Regions from separate parts of the Pseudomonas sp. DP-17 genome, predicted to be linked through region 4. Evidence: riboswitches for the same ligand, from Rfam matches in the RefSeq annotation. Region 4 holds a riboswitch; each other region holds the start of a gene.
The links. Region 4 has a riboswitch for cobalamin ahead of MJ122_RS17510 (TonB-dependent receptor). Riboswitches for the same ligand answer to the same signal wherever they lie in the genome.
Positions count from the first base shown of each region.

Region 1 (4,348 bases), on a different contig from region 4:
CTACCACCAGCACGCGCTTCTGCGAGAGCACGGCGACGCGGTCGCAGATGGTGTAGAGGGTGTCCAGGTCGTGGGTGACCAGGAACACGGTGAGGCCAAAGGCGTCGCGCAGGGTCAGGATGAGTTGGTCAAAAGCCGCCGCGCCAATCGGGTCGAGGCCGGCGGTGGGCTCGTCGAGGAACAGGATGTCCGGGTCCAGCGCCAGGGCGCGGGCCAGGGCGGCGCGCTTGACCATACCGCCGGAGAGCTCGGCTGGGTATTTGCCGCCGGCATCCGGCGGCAGGCCGGCGAGGGAAATCTTCACCTTGGCCATGAATTGCGCGTCGGCGCGGGACAGCCCGGCATGCTCGATCAGTGGCAGGCAGATGTTCTCGCTCACGGTCAGGGAGGAGAACAGCGCGCCGTTCTGGAACAGCACGCCGAAGCGCCGTTCCAGCTTCGAGCGCTCCAGCGGCGGCAGCGCCGGCAGGTTCTGCCCGAACACATGCACGCTGCCTTCGCTGGGTTGGCGCAGGCCGATGATGCTGCGCAGCAGCACCGACTTGCCGGTGCCCGAGCCGCCGACCACGCCGAGGATCTCGCCCTTCATCACGTCGAGATCCAGGTGCTCGTGCACGGCGTGGGTGCCGAAGCGGTTGGCCAGGTCACGGACGACGATGATCGGTTCGCTCACCAGCCCATCTCCATGAAGAACAGCGCGAAGACCGCATCCAGCAGGATCACCACGAAGATCGACTGGACCACGCTGGAGGTCGTGTGCTCGCCCACCGACTGCGCGCTGCCGCTGACCCGGAAGCCTTCCAGGCAGCCGATCACGGCAATGATGAAGGCGAACACCGGGGCTTTGACGATGCCCACCAGGAAATGCTGCACGGCAATGTCGTTCTGCAGCATGTAGAGGAACATGCGCGGTGAGATATCCAGGCTCAGGGCGCAGACCACGCCGCCGCCGAAGATGCCGGAGATCATCGCCAGGAAGGTCAGCATCGGCAGGGTCAGCAGCAGGGCCAGCACCCGTGGCAGCACCAGCAGCTCCATCGGGTCCAGGCCCAGCGCCTGGATGGCGTCGATCTCCTGGTTGGCCTTCATCGAGCCGATCTGCGCGGTGAAGGCGCTGGCGGTGCGGCCGGCGAGCAGGATCGCAGTGAGCAGTACGCCGAATTCGCGCAGGAAGGAGAAGCCCACCAGGTCGACGGTGTAGATCTGTGCGCCGAATTTCTGCAGCACCGTGGCGCCGAGGAAGGCCACCACCGCGCCGACCATGAAGGTCAGCAGGGCGACGATGGGCACGGCGTCCAGCCCGGTTTCCTCCATATGCGCGGCCAGCGAGGTGAGGCGCCAGCGACGCGGGCGCAGCAGGTTTCTGAGCAGCGTCTGCAGGGTCAGGCCGATGAAGCCGAGCACGCCGACCAGGTGTTCGCGGAAGGTCAGGGTGGCGATGCCGATGCGTTCCAGCACATCGACCAGCGCGTTGCCCGGCTCCGGTGCCTTTTCGTCCAGGCGGCACTGGGTGATGGCGCTGCCGACGGCGCGCAGCAATGCCTGGCGTTCGGCGGGAAGGTTGCGGGCGATCTGCTCCAGCTGGCTCATGCGCGCACCGCCGATGATCTCGGCAAGCAGCGCGGCGCCGGCGGTGTCCAGCGCGCCGAGACCGGCAAAATCCAGCTCGGCGGGGCACTCTGCGTGGCGCTGAGCGGCAACCTGGGCTTCCAGCGCGGAGAAATGCGCGAGCGTCCAGTCACCGCTGACGTGCATCAGTGGTGGGCTGGCGGAGGGGTCGAGTTGAAGCTGGCCGGGCTGGGCGGTCATCGTCATGGTTCGCATTCTAGCGGAGTTACACACTGCCATGATTGGACATGTGTGTCGCCTTTTAGAGCGGCTGCCCGGAGTTGTGACCCGCTCGGCGACATCCTCTTCAATTGACGCCCCAGGCCGCCAGCCACTAAGCTGCGCGCCTGCTTCAGGTGCTCTCGGTGCGAGCCGCGAGTGAAACAGGGAAGCCGGTGACATCGATGCGCAATCGACCATTCCGGCGCTGCCCCCGCAACGGTAAGCGAGCCTCGAACCGCAATCCGCCACTGTGCTCCGGCATGGGAAGGCGCGGTTCTTCGGAAACGCCACGCGCTTCCACTCGCAAGCCCGGAGACCGGCCTGTCGCATCGCATGGCATCGCGGGAGGCGCTGCCGACGCCGGCCGCCTGCGCCGCGCGTTGCCGTCCTCCGCCTGCCCCGACTGGTCAGTGCCGCGCGGGTGAGAGCGGCGGAGAATCCTTCAGTTGAGTTCCCTGTTCCCCAGGTCGACAGCCCGCGTGCTGGGCGACCTCTGCCGCATGCGCCCGCGCGCGCCACTGGCTCGTCTGCCCATTCAATTTCTCGTGCGCTGCTACCCGGCCGGCGGCCTGACGCCTGCGCAATGCCTATCTGGAGCATCCTTTCATGACTGAATCCCCGGAAAAGGACGAGCGCCATCGCTCGCGCATGCAGCGCAAGAAGGAGGTGATCGACGAGAAGATCGCCCAGGCCCAGGGCGAGCGCGGCGTGTTCCTGGTCAACAGCGGCAACGGCAAGGGCAAGAGCAGCTCGGCCTTCGGCATGGTCGCCCGCGCATTGGGCCACGGCATGAAGGTGGGCGTGGTGCAGTTCATCAAGGGCGCCGCCACCACCGGCGAGGAAGCGTTCTTCCGCCGCTTTCCCGATGAGGTCAGCTTCCACGTGATGGGCGAAGGTTTTACCTGGGAAACCCAGGACCGCCAGCGCGATATCGCCAAGGCGCAGGCGGCGTGGGAAGTCGCGCGCCAGCTGCTGGCCGACCCGGAAGTGGGCCTGGTGGTGCTGGACGAGGTGAACATCGCCCTCAAGCACGGCTACCTGGAGCTGGACACCGTGCTCGCTGATATTGCGGCGCGCCCGCCCATGCAGCACGTGGTTGCGACCGGCCGCGGGGTGCAGCCGGCCATGGTCGAGGCTGCGGATACCGTGACCGAGATGGGCCTGGTGAAGCACGCCTTCAAGGCCGGCATCAAGGCGCAGAAAGGGGTGGAGTTCTGATGCATCCCGTTGTGGCGGAGCGCGCCCGATGAGCTCGCGCCAATGCCCCGCATTGCTGATCGCCGCGCCCGCTTCGGGCCAGGGCAAGACCACCGTGACCGCCGCCCTGGCGCGCCTGCACACGCGCCTCGGACGCAAGGTGCGGGTGTTCAAGTGCGGACCGGATTTCCTCGACCCGATGATCCTCGCCCGCGCCAGTGCTGCGCCGGTCTACCAGCTGGACCTTTGGATGGTCGGCGAGCGGGAGAGCCGCCGCCTGCTCTGGGAGGCGGCCGGCGAGGCCGACCTGATCCTCATCGAGGGCGTGATGGGCCTGTTCGACGGCTCGCCCTCGGCGGCCGACCTGGCGCGGCGCTTCGATGTGCCGGTGATGGCAGTGATCAACGGCCAGTCCATGGCGCAGACCTTCGGTGCGATGGCGGTCGGCATGGCGACCTACCAGAGCGACCTGCCGTTCTCCGGCGTGCTCGCCAACCGCATCGGCAGCCAGCGCCACCGCGACCTGGTGCGCGACAGCCTGCCGGAATGGATTCGCTGGTATGGCGCGCTGCCGCGCGATACCGAAGTGGAGTTGCCCAGCCGCCACCTCGGCCTGGTGCAGGCCGACGAACTGGCCGACCTCGACGCCCGCCTGGACGCCGCCGCCGATGCCCTGGCGGCCAGCGCGAGTACCGAGCTGCCGGCGCCGGTGAGCTTTGCCGCGCCCGAGCCACGCAGCCAGCCCTCCGGCCTCGATGGCGTACGCATCGGTGTGGCGCGGGACAATGCCTTTGCCTTCCTCTATCAGGCCAACCTCGACCTGCTGAGCGAACTGGGCGCCGAACTGGTGTTCTTCTCGCCGCTGCGTGACGTGGCGCTGCCGGAGGTGGACAGCCTCTACCTGCCCGGCGGCTACCCGGAGCTGCACCTGCGGGCGCTGGCCGAGAACCGCGCGATGGCCCAGGCCATCCACGCGCACCACGAGATGGGCAAACCGATCCTCGCCGAGTGCGGAGGCATGCTCTATCTGCTCGACGCGCTGACCGACGTAGCCGGCGAACGCGCGCCGCTGCTTGGCCTGCTGCCGGGCGAGGCACGCATGCAGAAACGCCTCGCCGCGCTAGCGCTGCAGGCCGTGACGCTGCCCGAAGGCACCCTGCGCGGGCACACCTTCCACCACTCGATGCTCGACAGCCGCGAGAAACCGTTGGCCTGTGGCGTCTGCCCCAACGACAAGCCGGTGGCCGAAGCGGTGTTCCGCCGCGGCCGGCTCACCGCCTCCTACATCCACTTCTACCTGCCGTCCGACCCGGACGCCGCA
Region 1 is NZ_JAKSXG010000001.1:697,742-702,089, reverse strand. Features, by position in the region: gene MJ122_RS03305 (ATP-binding cassette domain-containing protein) at 1-673, opposite strand, end outside; gene MJ122_RS03300 (MlaE family lipid ABC transporter permease subunit) at 670-1,815, opposite strand; cobalamin riboswitch at 1,946-2,170, shown strand; gene cobO (cob(I)yrinic acid a,c-diamide adenosyltransferase) at 2,437-3,048, shown strand; gene MJ122_RS03290 (cobyrinate a,c-diamide synthase) at 3,077-4,348, shown strand, end outside.
Region 1: linked by a shared signal. The riboswitch ahead of cobO (cob(I)yrinic acid a,c-diamide adenosyltransferase) and the one ahead of MJ122_RS17510 (TonB-dependent receptor) in region 4 are both predicted to bind cobalamin.

Region 2 (4,348 bases), 150 kb from region 4:
GACGCGCACCTCGCAGGCCAGATCGTCCGGCACCTTGCCGAGGCCGGCGAGGCTGTAGAGATGCTGCGGCCCCAGGCGGCGCGCGATGGCCAGCGCCTCGCCGATACCGCCCAGCAGGAGGATGCGTTTCATCGCACCTCCAGCGCTTCGCCCACCAGGTTGCCCTGGCGGTCGATGGCGAAGACTTCCAGCGTGACCTCAAGGGGCACGATGCGCCGGGCAAAGGCCAGCGCCCGGGCGCAGACGGCATCCCCCAGCGCAATGCCCCCGGCGCGGCACAGCGCCAGCGCCTGCTGGCTGGTGTTGGCTTCACGCATGCGCTGTTGCAACTCCAGCGATGCACCGATTTCCGCCGCCCACTCGGCCAGCTGCGGCAGGTCGATGCTGGAGTGACGGCTGTGCAGGTCCATGTGGCCGGCGGCGAGCTTGCTGATCTTGCCGAAGCCACCGCAGACGCTGAAACGCTCCACCGGCACCTTGCGCAGGTGCTTGAGGGCGGCGCCGGCGAAGTCGCCCATCTCGATCAGCGCGGTGTCGTCGAAGCCGTAGCGACGGCGCATGGCGTCTTCGCTGGCATTACCGGTGCAGGCGGCCAGGTGGCGGAAGCCGTTGGCGCGGGCAACATCGATACCCTGCTGGATCGAGGCGATATACGCCGAGCAGGAGAACGGCCGGACGATGCCGGTGGTGCCGAGGATCGACAGGCCGCCGAGAATGCCCAGGCGCGGGTTCATGGTCTTGAGCGCCAGCTCGGCGCCGCCCTCGATGCTGATGGTGACGTCGAAGCCGCCTGAATAGCCGCACTCGGCCGCCAACGCAGCGAGGTTGCCCTGCATCATCTGCCGCGGCACCGGGTTGATCGCCGGCTCGCCCGTCGCCAGCACCAGCCCCGGCTTGGTGACGGTGCCAACGCCTTCTCCAGCGTAAAAGCGCACGCCCGGCTCATCGCTCAAGGCGACGCGCGCGAAGACCAGCGCACCGTGGGTCACGTCCGGGTCGTCGCCGGCATCCTTCAGCGTACCGGCTTCGGCGCCGCCAACGGTGAGGCGGCAGAACTCCAGGCGCAGGGTCGCGCTGCGCTCTTTGGGCAAGGCGATCTGCGCGGCGTCCAGCGCTTCACCGGTGAGCAGCAGACGCGCCGCCGCCAGGCTGGTGGCGGTGGCGCAGCTGCCGGTGGTGTAGCCGCTGCGCAGCGGGCGGGGTTCTTCGGGCGTCTCGTCACGCATGATGAGCAGCATCGCAGGAGGGGTGGAGCGAAGCGATACCCATGCAGTCGCGGTACGAAAAACGCTTCATTGCTTCCAGACTTCCAGCAGGGTGATCGGCAATGCCGCGCGCCAGGTATCGAAGCCGCCGAGCGGCTGGGCCTGGGACACCGACAGGCGGGTCAGTTCGCCGCCGATGCGCGCGCGCCAGCTCAGCAGCATGGACTCGCTCTGCAGGGTGACGGCATTGGCGACCAGCCGGCCACCGGGCTTGAGTTGCTCCCAGCATTGCTCGAACACGCCGGGCAGGGTCACGCCGCCACCGATGAAGATCGCGTCGGGGCGCTCCAGCCCCTGCAAGGCTTCCGGCGCGGCGCCGCAGACCAGTTGCAGCGCCGGCACGCCAAGGCTGTCGCGGTTGAAGCGGATATGCTCCTGACGCCCTTCGTTGGCTTCGATAGCCAGCGTTCGGCAGCTCGGATGCGCGCGCATCCATTCGATGCCGATGGAGCCGCAACCCGCACCGACGTCCCACAGCAGCTCGCCGGGTTTGGGCGCCAGCCGCGCCAGGGTCACGGCGCGCACGTCGCGCTTGGTCAGTTGACCGTCATGGCGGTAGGCCTCGTCCGGCAGGCCGGTGGTCAGGGGCAGACGAACCGCGGCTGAGGCGGCTACGCATTGCACCGCAACGATATTCAGCGCAGCGGTCTCGCCCTGCGACCAGTCGCTGGCCAGCCCCTCAATACGTCGCTCCGCCTCTCCGCCCAGGTGCTCGAGCACGCTCAGACGACTCGCGCCGAAACCTCGCTCGCGCAGCAGCGTGGCAATAGCCGCCGGGCTGCTGCCGTCATTGCTGAAGATCAGCAGCTTCGCTGCATCGTGGATCTGCGCGTTGAGTGCGGCCAATGGGCGTGCCACCAGCGACAGCAGTGTGCAGTCCTGCAGCGGCCAGCCCATTCGTGCCGCGGCGAGAGAGGCGGAGGAAGGCGCGCAAAGCACGAGCATTTCCTCGGACGGAATCTGACGAGCGAGGCTCGCACCGACGCCGAACAGCATCGGGTCGCCGCTGGCCAGTACGCAGGTTGGTTCGCCACGCCGGCGCAGTACCGGTTCCAGGCTGAACGGGCTCGGCCAGGCCTGGCGACGGGCGCCCAGGCAATGCGGCAGCAACTCCAGCTGGCGTGGCGCGCCGATCACTTCGCTGGCGGCGAGCAGGGCGCGGCGGGCGGCCTTGCCGAGGCCGGCATAGCCGTCCTCGCCGATGCCGACGATGGTCAGCCAGGGCGTCATGAAATGTCCTCAGGGTGCGACGATCGATCCGACGGGCAGGCTTTTCCTGCCTTCGGGCAAAGCAGGCATAATACCCGCTTCGTCGGTGCTCGTAGGACGCTTCGCCTTTTGCGGTGAGGTTTCTCAGAGCCGAAGAGGGAACACGGTTAAGCCGTGGCTGCCCCCGCAACTGTAAGCAGCGAGTCCGCGCAATGCGGCGACACGAGAACGAGGTTCCGTGCCGCCGGCCAGGCCACTGGGCAACCGGGAAGGCCGCGCTGGATGAGGACCTGCCAGCCAGGAGACCTGCCGACGAAACCAGTCGCGCGTGCAGACATCGAGCGGGGTGTATCGGTGTCGTGAAGTCCCCTTTTGGGGATTCGCAGGTCACCGCGACCCAGCCCTGGTGACCGCCGTGCAAGACCCTTCAGCCCTGCCCGTCCGCCCGCATGCCTGCCCCGGCCTGCTGCGCATCGTGGCCTCACGCGATGGCGGCATCTGCCGCATCAAGCTGCCCCGTGGACAACTCGACGCCAAGGCCGCGCGCGCCATCGCCCTGGCTGCCGAACGACATGCCGACGGCGTGCTGGAAGCAACCAACCGCGCCAACCTGCAGATTCGAGGCGTGCATGCCGGCGCTGAAAATGCGCTGAGCCTTGAACTGCTGGCCGCCGGCCTCGGCCCGCGTGAACTGGCGGCGGACGATGTGCGCAACCTGCTGGTCAGCCCTGCTCTGGGCCTGGGCATGGGCGGAGCTTTCGACGCGAGCCCCCTGGCCACCCAACTGCTCGACCTGCTGGAGCGCACCCCGCGTTTCCATGGCCTGTCACCCAAGTTCGGCATCCAGCTGGACGGGGGCGAAGCACTGGCGATGCTGGAGCACCCCAACGATGTCTGGTTGTCGGCCCTGTCCGACGACCCGGCGCCGCTAATCGCCTTCGGCCTGGCCGGGTATCCGCCACAACGCGAGACCGACCGCCCCGCCCTCGCCGCCGTGACCGCCGGGCAGGTATCGCTGCTGGTGGAAACCCTGCTGCACCTGTTCCTCGATCTCGCCGGCGACGGCCCGACGCGCATGCGCCAACTGCGCGAAATGCTCGGCGACGAAGTGCTGCTGGAGCGACTGCAACAACGCCTGCCCTTCCAGCTGCAACTCGGACCGGTTGTGGATAACTGGCGACGTCCCGCACCGCAGGCTTTCGGCCATCTTGGGATTCATCCCCAGCGCCAGCCGGAACGTGCCATGGTCGGAGCAGGATTCGTCCTCGGACGTCTGGACAGCACCACGCTGTTCGGCCTCGCCGATCTCGCCGAGCGCTTCAGCGGCGGACAGCTGCGTCTGACGCCCTGGCAAAGTCTGATCCTGCCCAACCTGGCGCAGACCGATGCCGCCGTCGTACTCGGCGCGCTGGCCAATCTCGGACTGGTGATCGACGCCGCGCAGCCGCTGTCGCGCCTGATCGCGTGCAGCGGCTCCAACGGGTGCGCACGCGGGCTGGCCGACACCAAGGCCGACGCCCTGCGCCTGGCCGAACGCCTGCGCCACGCACCGCCGGCCGGCGTGCACCTGTGCGGCTGCCCGCGCTCGTGCGCCGCCGCCCACGTCGCCCCCTACACCCTGCTGGCCGTCGCCGACGGCCGCTATGACCTGTTCCGTCGCGCCGTTGGCGTGGCCGGCTTCGGCCAGCCGCTGGCGCGCAACCTTTCCCTCGAGGCCGCCGGCAACCTGCTGGCCGCACCCGGAGCCCCCACCGATGCTTGATTACATTCGCGACGGCCAGGCGATCTACCGCCAGTCCTTCGCCACCATTCGCGCCGAAGCCGACCTGTCCGCCATCCCTGCGGACCTCGAGAAACTCGCCGTGCGGGTGATC
Region 2 is NZ_JAKSXG010000010.1:337,669-342,016, forward strand. Features, by position in the region: gene MJ122_RS18245 (cobalt-precorrin-6A reductase) at 1-132, opposite strand, end outside; gene MJ122_RS18250 (cobalt-precorrin-5B (C(1))-methyltransferase) at 129-1,226, opposite strand; gene cbiE (precorrin-6y C5,15-methyltransferase (decarboxylating) subunit CbiE) at 1,293-2,495, opposite strand; cobalamin riboswitch at 2,562-2,803, shown strand; gene cobG (precorrin-3B synthase) at 2,881-4,236, shown strand; gene MJ122_RS18265 (precorrin-8X methylmutase) at 4,229-4,348, shown strand, end outside.
Region 2: linked by a shared signal. The riboswitch ahead of cobG (precorrin-3B synthase) and the one ahead of MJ122_RS17510 (TonB-dependent receptor) in region 4 are both predicted to bind cobalamin.

Region 3 (4,348 bases), 140 kb from region 4:
GGACAGGCGTTACGGCCGGTACAGGTGCGCATGCTCCGCGCTGTACAGCGACGAATCGGCAAAGCCCTCCGCTCCCAGCACCTTCCCCACCAGAATCAATGCCGTACGACGGAAGCCCTTGGCGGCGGCCTTGGGCAGGATATCGCCGAGGGTGCCGGTGACCTGGTCCTGATCCGGCCAGCTGGCGCGATGAATCACCGCGATGGGGCAGTCCGCGCCGTAGTGCGGCAGCAACTCGGCGACGATGTTCGCCAGTTGGCCGACACCCAGGTGGATTGCCAATGTAGCGCGGTGCTGCGCAAGCTCAGCCAGCGACTCGCCTTCGGGCATGCGCGTCCTGCTCGCATAGCGGGTGAGAATCAGCGTCTGCGAGATGTCCGGCAGCGTCAGCTCGCAACCCAGGATCGCCGCGCAGGCGGAAGTCGCGGTGACGCCAGGGATGATCTCGTAGGCGATACCCAGCTCGCGCAGATGGCGAATCTGCTCGCCGATGGCGCCGTACAGCGACGGGTCGCCGGAGTGCACCCGCGCCACATCCTTGCCTTCGGCGTGGGCCTGCGCCAGCAGCGCGATGATCTCTTCCAGATTCAGTTCGGCGGTGTTCACCAGGCGCTCGGCGCTGTGCCCTTCCAGCACTGCCGGCGGCACCAGCGAGCCGGCGTAGAGAATCACCGGGCAGCTGCGGATCAGCCGCTGGCCCTTGACCGTAATGAGCTCGGGGTCGCCGGGGCCGGCGCCGATGAAGTAGACCGTCATGTGGGCTCCTGTGCGGATTCGACGGGGATGAAGGCGAGCGCGCAAGTGGCTTGATCGCTGCGGCGCTTGCCCACCAGCAGACGTGCCGGCGCACCCGCTTGCACCTCGGCCTGCAGCAACGCAGCCGCCTCGGCCACGCTGGCGCTGCCGACAGCCGTGCGCACGGTTTCGGAAGGCTCGCCCAAGCGCTTCTCGCAGGCCGCAAGCTGTTGCGGCGTGAACAGCGCCAGCGGCAGGTCGAGCGCGGCGGCCAGCGCTGCCAACCCTTCTTCGTCGGCCTTCAGCGTGGCGCTGGCCAGCGCGGTGAGATTCGATTCGTCGAGCCCGGCCTCGGCCAGCGTTTCGCGCAGCAGGGCGCGCAGTTCGTCGAGCGGGCAACCCCGGCGGCAACCGAGGCCGGCAACCAGTGTCATGGTCGCTCTCCTGGCAGATGAAAATAAAAACCCCGCAGACGGCCGCGCCGGCTGCGGGGTCGAGCATAGCGCGTGGATCAGGCCGACGGCGCGAAGCGGCGGAACAGCCAGGCGGCGAGCAGGCCGAGCGCTACCCAGAACACCGCATTGGTGACCAGCGAGGCGAGGATGAACTCGTGGGCCAGGCTTTCCGGTGCAAGACTGGAATGCATTTCCGGCTGCGGTGCACCGATCACATGCGGCACTGCCAGCAGCGCGACACCGACGACCTTCAGTGCCCAGTGTCGGCCGAACACCAACAGCGCGAGGCCGGCGGCAGTGGCGGCGGCGGTGCCGATCCACCAGGTCTGCCGCAGGGTCAGGTCGGCGGCCGCGGTGCCGGGGACTTCCGGTGGGAGGCCCAACGACGGCGCCAGGGTGAACACGGCGAAACCGGCCAGCCCCCAGAACAGGCCTTCGGAAGTCCTGCCCGGCTCGCGCAGGGTGAACAGGCCCGCCAGCATCAGCGCGAAGCCCACCGCCACCACCAGGTTGCCGCCGGTGGTGGAGAGGATGCGCTGCCAGCCGTCTTCCGGCTCCCAGGCTTGCGCGTCGTGATGGTGGCCTGCGGCGGCAGCGTCGGCGTGCTCGTGGCTGTGTTCGGCCATCGCTACCGGCTCGGATTTTTCATAGGTCTCCGCCTTGAGGATCAGCGGGGACACCCACAGCAGCTGGACCACGGTGAGTACCAGCGCGGCGATCAGACCGGCGAAACCGGCGGTCTGGGCGATACGTTTGATCATTTTCCTTTCCTATTTTCCGGACTCTCGAATCGAGCGAGCTAGAGCCAGGCAAGGCGGAAGATCGCCGTGGGCGCGGAGTTGGCTCCCGTCAATGAGCCGTCCGCGGCGGTCTTCCAACGCAGCATGGCCGACGCGCAGCCGATTGGACTCAGAACAGCATCAGTGGCAGGGGAAACCGGCGCTATGGCGGGTATCGTGCGCGGCGTTGTGCACCGCTTCCAGATGCGAGAAACCGGCGAAATACACCAGCAGCGCACCGAGCAGGCTGGCGCCGACGGCCAGGCTGATGCGCTTGGAAAGGGGGATGGAAGTATTCGACGCGTGCGTCAGGGTGCTGCTGGACATGAACGTTCCCTCTGAAGATCAAAGTAAGAGAACGCAGAGGTTGAACGCATTCGAACGCGCCGGAACGGTCGCGCCACGGCCTGCGCCCGCCCACCGCGGGTTTGCCAAAAACGAAAGCTCCAGGCCGGTCTCCGGGCTTGCGACGTTGGCCTGTGGCCAAGCGGGTCAGTCTTCCCATGCATCAGCACAGTGACTACGGATGACCCTACGATTGCTTACCGTTGCGGGGGCAGCGCCGGACTGGTCCTTGCGGACGCACCGGCTTCCCGTTTCACCTCGCACGCGTGGCGCGAGACACCTGGAACCGCGCTAGCTGACCACGGCAGCCGGCAGGCGTCAACCGATCCCCGGCGATTGACCGCCCCGTCTACGCTGCGTAGCCTTCCCCTGCTTCGAGGTTCTCCGGCACCGGCCGGAGCTAAGAGGGAACGTGGAAATCTTCGGATGCGCCACGGCTGCCCCCGCAACTGTGAACAGCCTGTCTCTTCACGCGCCACTGCCGATTCGGGCGGGAAGGCGAAGAGACGCCAAAGGGCTGTGAGCCAGGAGACCTGCCTCGTGCAGCATCAAGACAACCGGGCGGGGTGATCCGGTGGCGACCTTCGTTGCGCGGCGAACCCGCGCGCGCGCCCTTCATCCGCCCTGCCAATTTCGCTTGCGAGGCGCGCATGAAAACCCTGGCCAAACTCCCCGTCACCATCGTCACCGGCTTCCTCGGCGCCGGTAAGACCACCCTGCTCCGCCACATGCTCGACAATGCCGAAGGCCGCCGCATCGCGGTGATCGTCAACGAGTTCGGCGAGCTGGGCATCGACGGCGACATCCTCATGCAGTGCTCCATCGGCTGCAGCGAAGAAGAGGCGGTCGGCCGCGTCTTCGAACTGGCCAACGGCTGCCTGTGCTGCACCGTGCAGGAAGAGTTCTTCCCGGTGATGCGCGAACTGGTGGCGCGTCGCGGCGACCTCGACCAGATCCTCATCGAGACCTCGGGCCTGGCCCTGCCCAAGCCGTTGGTGCAGGCCTTCCAGTGGCCGGAGATCCGCAACGCCTGCACGGTGGACGCGGTGATCACCGTGGTCGACAGCCCGGCCGTGGCCGCCGGCACCTTCGCCGCCCACCCCGAGCAGGTGGACGAGCAACGCAAGCAGGACCCGAACCTGGACCACGAATCGCCGCTGCACGAACTCTTCGAAGACCAGCTGGCCAGCGCCGACCTGGTGGTGCTGAACAAGGCCGACCTGCTGGACGCCGAAGCACTGGCCCGCGTGCGCGCCGAAGTCGCCGAGGAGCTGCCACCGGCGGTGAAGATCGTCGAAGCCAACTCCGGCCAGCTGCCGCTCTCGGTGCTGCTGGGGCTGAACGCCGAGGCCGAGCTGCACATCGACAGCCGCCCGACACACCACGACCACGAAGGCCATGAAGACCACGACCACGACGAGTTCGACTCCTTCCATGTCGACCTTCCGGAAGTGGAGGAGCGCGCCCTGCTCGATGCGTTGAACGCCCTGGTCGAGCGCCACGCCGTGCTGCGCATCAAGGGCTTCGTCGCCATCCCCGGCAAGCCCATGCGCCTGCTGGTGCAGGGTGTCGGCAAGCGCTTCGACAAGCACTTCGACCGCGCCTGGCGCAGCGACGAAACCCGCGGCACCCGCCTGGTGGTGATCGGCCAGGAACTGGACCAGGCCACCATCGCCAACGAGCTGCGTACTGCTCTGGCGTGAAGCCGCTCCCCTCTCCCCCAGCCCCTCTCCCGCAAGCGGGAGAGGGGAGCTACATCGGTGCTTCGCCGGCAAAAAGTGCATGGGCAAACGCCATGCTCGCCTGTGAGCACAGAACCTGCGCGCACACTGAACCGGCCCCCTCTCCCTTCAGGGAGAGGGCTGGGGAGAGGGCGCTCCTGACCGAGCGATAGAGGTTTCCGCATGCACCTGCTGCGCACCCAACCCGGCGGTTTCGTCCCCGACGACGGCATCGCCCACCTGGCCCAGACACCCGCCGAGCTGGTGATCCTCTGCAGCGGCGACTCGCACCTGGCGCTGCTCGCCGAGGCCG
Region 3 is NZ_JAKSXG010000010.1:324,722-329,069, forward strand. Features, by position in the region: gene cobM (precorrin-4 C(11)-methyltransferase) at 10-756, opposite strand; gene MJ122_RS18200 (cobalamin biosynthesis protein) at 753-1,169, opposite strand; gene MJ122_RS18205 (CbtA family protein) at 1,247-1,951, opposite strand; gene MJ122_RS18210 (CbtB-domain containing protein) at 2,111-2,296, opposite strand; cobalamin riboswitch at 2,401-2,613, opposite strand; cobalamin riboswitch at 2,675-2,870, shown strand; gene cobW (cobalamin biosynthesis protein CobW) at 2,965-4,017, shown strand; gene cobN (cobaltochelatase subunit CobN) at 4,219-4,348, shown strand, end outside.
Region 3: linked by a shared signal. The riboswitch ahead of cobW (cobalamin biosynthesis protein CobW) and the one ahead of MJ122_RS17510 (TonB-dependent receptor) in region 4 are both predicted to bind cobalamin.

Region 4 (4,348 bases):
CCATCGGGAGGCTTGTCGGCGGATAACCTGTTCCAGGTTATGCGCCCTACGAAACTAGGCACCTCGCGGACGAAGTCCGCTCCTACAGTTTCCGGGGGAGTTAGATCGTAGGATGGGTGGAGGCTAGGCGATACCCACTGGCAGTGCCAGGCACGATGGGTATCGCTTCGCTCCACGCCATCCTGCGAAAGCGCCGCAGCGCTGGCAGGAGTTACAGCTCCGGCGTCCAGGTCACCGCCAGCAGCGCGGTGCGGCCGGGTTCGCGGTAGGGACGGGCTTCGCCCATGAAGTCCATCGGGCTGGTCGGGCGCAGGTAGTCGCCCAGGGTGTAGTCGCGGTCCAGGGCGTTATCCAGCTTCAGGTCAAAGCGAATTTCATTGCTGGCCAGCCAACTGGTGCGCAGGTCGAGCACGCCGTAGCCGGACAGCTCGCGGGTGTTGGCCGCGTCGTCGTAGCGCTGGCTGACCGCGCGCCAGGTGCCGCCGACGCCGAAGGCGCCGAACTGGCGGTCGAGGTCCAGGCTCAGGGTGCGGCGCGCGCGGTAAGGCAGGGTGTGGCCGGTGTCGCGGTCGCGCGGGTCGATCAGGCTCAGGCCGAGGGCGGCCTGCCAGCCCATTACCTCGCGGGCGACGCTGGCCTCGAAGCCGGTTATGCGCGCCTTGTTGATGTTCTCCGGCTGGTTGCTGGTGCTGTCCCAGGCGATCAGGTCGTCGATCTCGGTACGGTACAGCGAGGCTTCCAGATGGGTGCCGGAGAAGTCGCCGCGCCATTGCAGCTCGTAGGTCTTCGAGGTCTCGGCCTTCAGGTCCGGGTTGCTCGCGCCGGGGTAGTAGAGGTCGCTGAAGGTCGGCGCGCGAAAACCTTCGCCGTAGCTGGCAATCCAGGTCTGGCTGTCGCCCACCGGCAGGCTGAAGGCGGCGTTCCAGCTGTTCTGGCTGCCGTAGGCCTGGTTGTTGTCGTGGCGGATGCCCAGTTCGGTACCGAAGCTCTCGCCCTTGAAGCTGTGCTGGGCGAAGAAGGCGCGGTTGCTGCGCTGGTCCTCGGCGAAATCGGTGGTGCCGTCGACCTTGTCCTCGTACCAGTCGGCGCCCAGCGCCAGTTGGTTGGCTTCGTCCAGCTGCAGGCGGTTGATCCAGCTCGCCGAGTGGCGGGTGGTTTCCAGGGTGCCGTTGTTCCAGCTGTCCGCGGCGCCCACGGCCTTGTTGCGGTCGAAGCTGCGGCCCAGTTCCAGGCGGCTGTTCCACATCGGGGTGATCTGGCCGTCGAGGTAGGCGCTGTAGCTGCTGACGCGGAATTCGTCGCGGGGCGAGCCCGGTTCGAAGTTGTAGGCGTCGTCGTATTCGTTCTTGCCGCGCTGGTCGTTGAGGTTCAGGCCGGCCTTCCAGTCCTCGCTGAAGCGGTGGTCCAGGTTCAGGTGCACGGCCTTGTTGCGCTGGGCATCGTGGTCGCTGTCGGCGCCGACGTTGTCGCTGGTGCGGTCCCAGCCCTGGCTCTCGTCGAGGCTGCCGCCGAGGTTGTAGCGGGTCTGTTCGTCGCCGCCGGAGAGGCTCAGGCTGCGTTCGAAGGTGCCGTGGCTGCCGGCGGCCAGGCGCACTTCGGGGTGCAGGCCGGCTTCGCCGCGGCGGGTAAAGATCTGGATGACCCCGCCGATGGCGTCGGCGCCGTACAGCGCGGAGCGCGGGCCACGGGTCACTTCGACGCGCTCGATGCTGTCGATGCTCAGGTAGTCCAGGCGGGCGATGCCGCTGCTGGCCGAGGCGACGCGCTGGCCGTCCACCAGCACCAGGGTCTGCGCGGTGCTGGTGCCGCGCACGGAGTAGGAGACCACGCCGCCGGAGCTGCCCATCTGCACGCCGGGCACGCGGGCGAGCAGGGCGGGAACGCTGCGCACTTGTAGCCGCTCGATGTCGGTGCGGGTGAACACGCTGTTGGCCGAGGTGGCTTCGGCACGCGGCTGGGCCTGGCGGGCGGAGGTGATCACCTGGTCGGAGAGCCGGTAGATGTCGTCGGCAGCGAAGGCCAGGCCGGGCAGCAGGCTGGTGGCCAGGGCGAGTCGGGTCAGTTTCATGGAACGTCCTCAAAAGCGGTCGGATGACTTTCGAGGAGGGCGTGGCAAGGGCGGACGCGCCGCACTTGACGGTGCGGCCCTCCGCAACACCTGTCGGGGCGTGTCGAGGGCGGTCTCCGGGCTGCCGACATCACATCGCCGCCTTCCCGCGTTGAGCAGTGGCGGATGGCGATGCTGCGCTCCATCAGGGGCGCGTCGGTTACCGTTGCGGGGGCAGCGCAGGTCTTTCACCTGCTTCCCGTTACCTCGAACGAAAACCGGCGCACCTTAGAGGGTGCGCCGGTGACTGGCAATACTCAGTGCGAGGGATGCGCTCAACGGCTGCCGAGCGCTTCCAGGCGCGCCTTCACCGCGGCTTCGATGCCGGCGGCGTCCAGCCCGCACTCCGCGAGCATCTGCGCCGGTTTGGCGTGCTCGACGTAGTAGTCCGGCAGGCCCAGGTGCAGGATCGGCTGCTGGATATTCTCGCGGGCGAGGAATTCGCTGACGGCGGCGCCCGCGCCACCCATCACCGAGTTTTCCTCGACGGTCACCAGCAACTCGTGGCTGGCGGCGAGCTGGCGCACCAGCTCCTCGTCCAGCGGCTTGACGAAGCGCATGTCGGCCACGGTGGCGTCGAACTGCTCGGCCACTTTCAGTGCCTCGGCCAGTTGCACGCCGAACACCAGGAACGCGACCTTGCCGGCCTTGCCTTCGCGGCGCACCACGCCCTTGCCGATCTCGACCGGCTCCAGCGCTGCCTCGATGGTGGCGTTGGGGCCGGTGCCGCGCGGATAGCGCACCGCCGCCGGGCCTTCGAAGTGATGGCCGGTGGTGAGCAGTTTGCGCAGTTCGTTTTCGTCGCTGGGCGTCATCACCAGCATGCCGGGGATGCAGCGCAGGTAGGAGAGGTCGAAGCTGCCGGCGTGGGTCGGGCCGTCTTCGCCCACCAGGCCTGCGCGGTCGATGGCGAACAGCACGTCGAGGTTCTGCACCGCGACGTCGTGGATCAACTGGTCATAGCCGCGCTGCAGGAAGGTGGAATAGATCGCCACCACCGGCTTGGCGCCGTCGCAGGCCATGCCGGCCGCCAGGGTCACGGCGTGTTGCTCGGCGATGGCGACGTCGAAGTAGCGCTCCGGGAACCTGTCGGCGAAGGCCACCAGGTCGGAGCCTTCCTTCATCGCCGGGGTGATGCCGACCAGGCGCGGGTCTTGCGCCGCCATGTCACACAGCCACTGGCCGAACACGCTGGAGTACTTCGGCCCGCCGGCCTTCTTCGGCACGGCGTGGGCGGGGGCGCCCTCGGGCTCCAGCTTGGTGATGGCGTGGTAGCCGATGGGGTCGATCTCGGCCGGGCCGAAGCCCTTGCCCTTCTTGGTCACCACGTGGAGGAACTGCGGGCCCTTGAGATCGCGCATGTTGCGCAGGGTGGCGATCAGGGTCGGCAGGTCGTGGCCGTCGATGGGGCCGATGTAGTTCCAGCCCAGCTCTTCGAAGAGCGTGCCGGGGACCAGCATGCCCTTGGCGTACTCCTCGGTGCGGCGGGCGATCTCCCAGGCGCCGGGCAGGCGCGAGAGCACCTTCTTGCTGCCTTCGCGCATGCTGCTGTAGGTGCGGCTGGAGAGGATCTTGGCCAGGTAGTTGGACAGGCCGCCGACATTATTCGAGATCGACATGTCGTTGTCGTTGAGGATCACCAGCATGTCGGCCTTGACCTCCGACGCGTGGTTGAGCGCCTCGAAGGCCATGCCGGCGGTCAGCGCGCCGTCGCCGATCACCGCCACCGACTTGCGATTGGAACCCTGCATGCGCGCAGCGATGGCCATGCCGAGGGCGGCACTGATGGAGGTGCTCGAGTGGCCGACGCCAAAGGTGTCGTACTCGCTCTCCGAGCGGCGCGGGAAGGCGGCCAGGCCATCCTTCTGGCGCAGGCTGCCCATGCGCTCGCGGCGACCGGTGAGGATCTTGTGCGGGTAGGCCTGGTGGCCGACGTCCCACACCAGGCGGTCGTCCGGGGTGTCGAAGACGTAGTGCAGGGCGATCGTCAGTTCGATGACGCCCAGGCCTGCGCCGAAATGGCCACCGGTCTGGCCCACGCTGTACAGCAGGTACTGGCGCAGTTCGTCAGCGAGGGTCAGCAGCTCCGCTTCGCCCAGCCGGCGCAGCTCGACCGGCGTGCTGGCGCGGTCAAGCAGGGGCGTGGCAGGGCGCTCGCGGGGAATCTCGTGAAACGTCGTGGGCATCAGGCTGATCGTTATGAGAAGGCAAAGATGCGGAAGTTTACCTGATGCGCCGGAA
Region 4 is NZ_JAKSXG010000010.1:186,636-190,983, reverse strand. Features, by position in the region: gene MJ122_RS17510 (TonB-dependent receptor) at 212-2,068, opposite strand; cobalamin riboswitch at 2,158-2,354, opposite strand; gene dxs (1-deoxy-D-xylulose-5-phosphate synthase) at 2,383-4,293, opposite strand.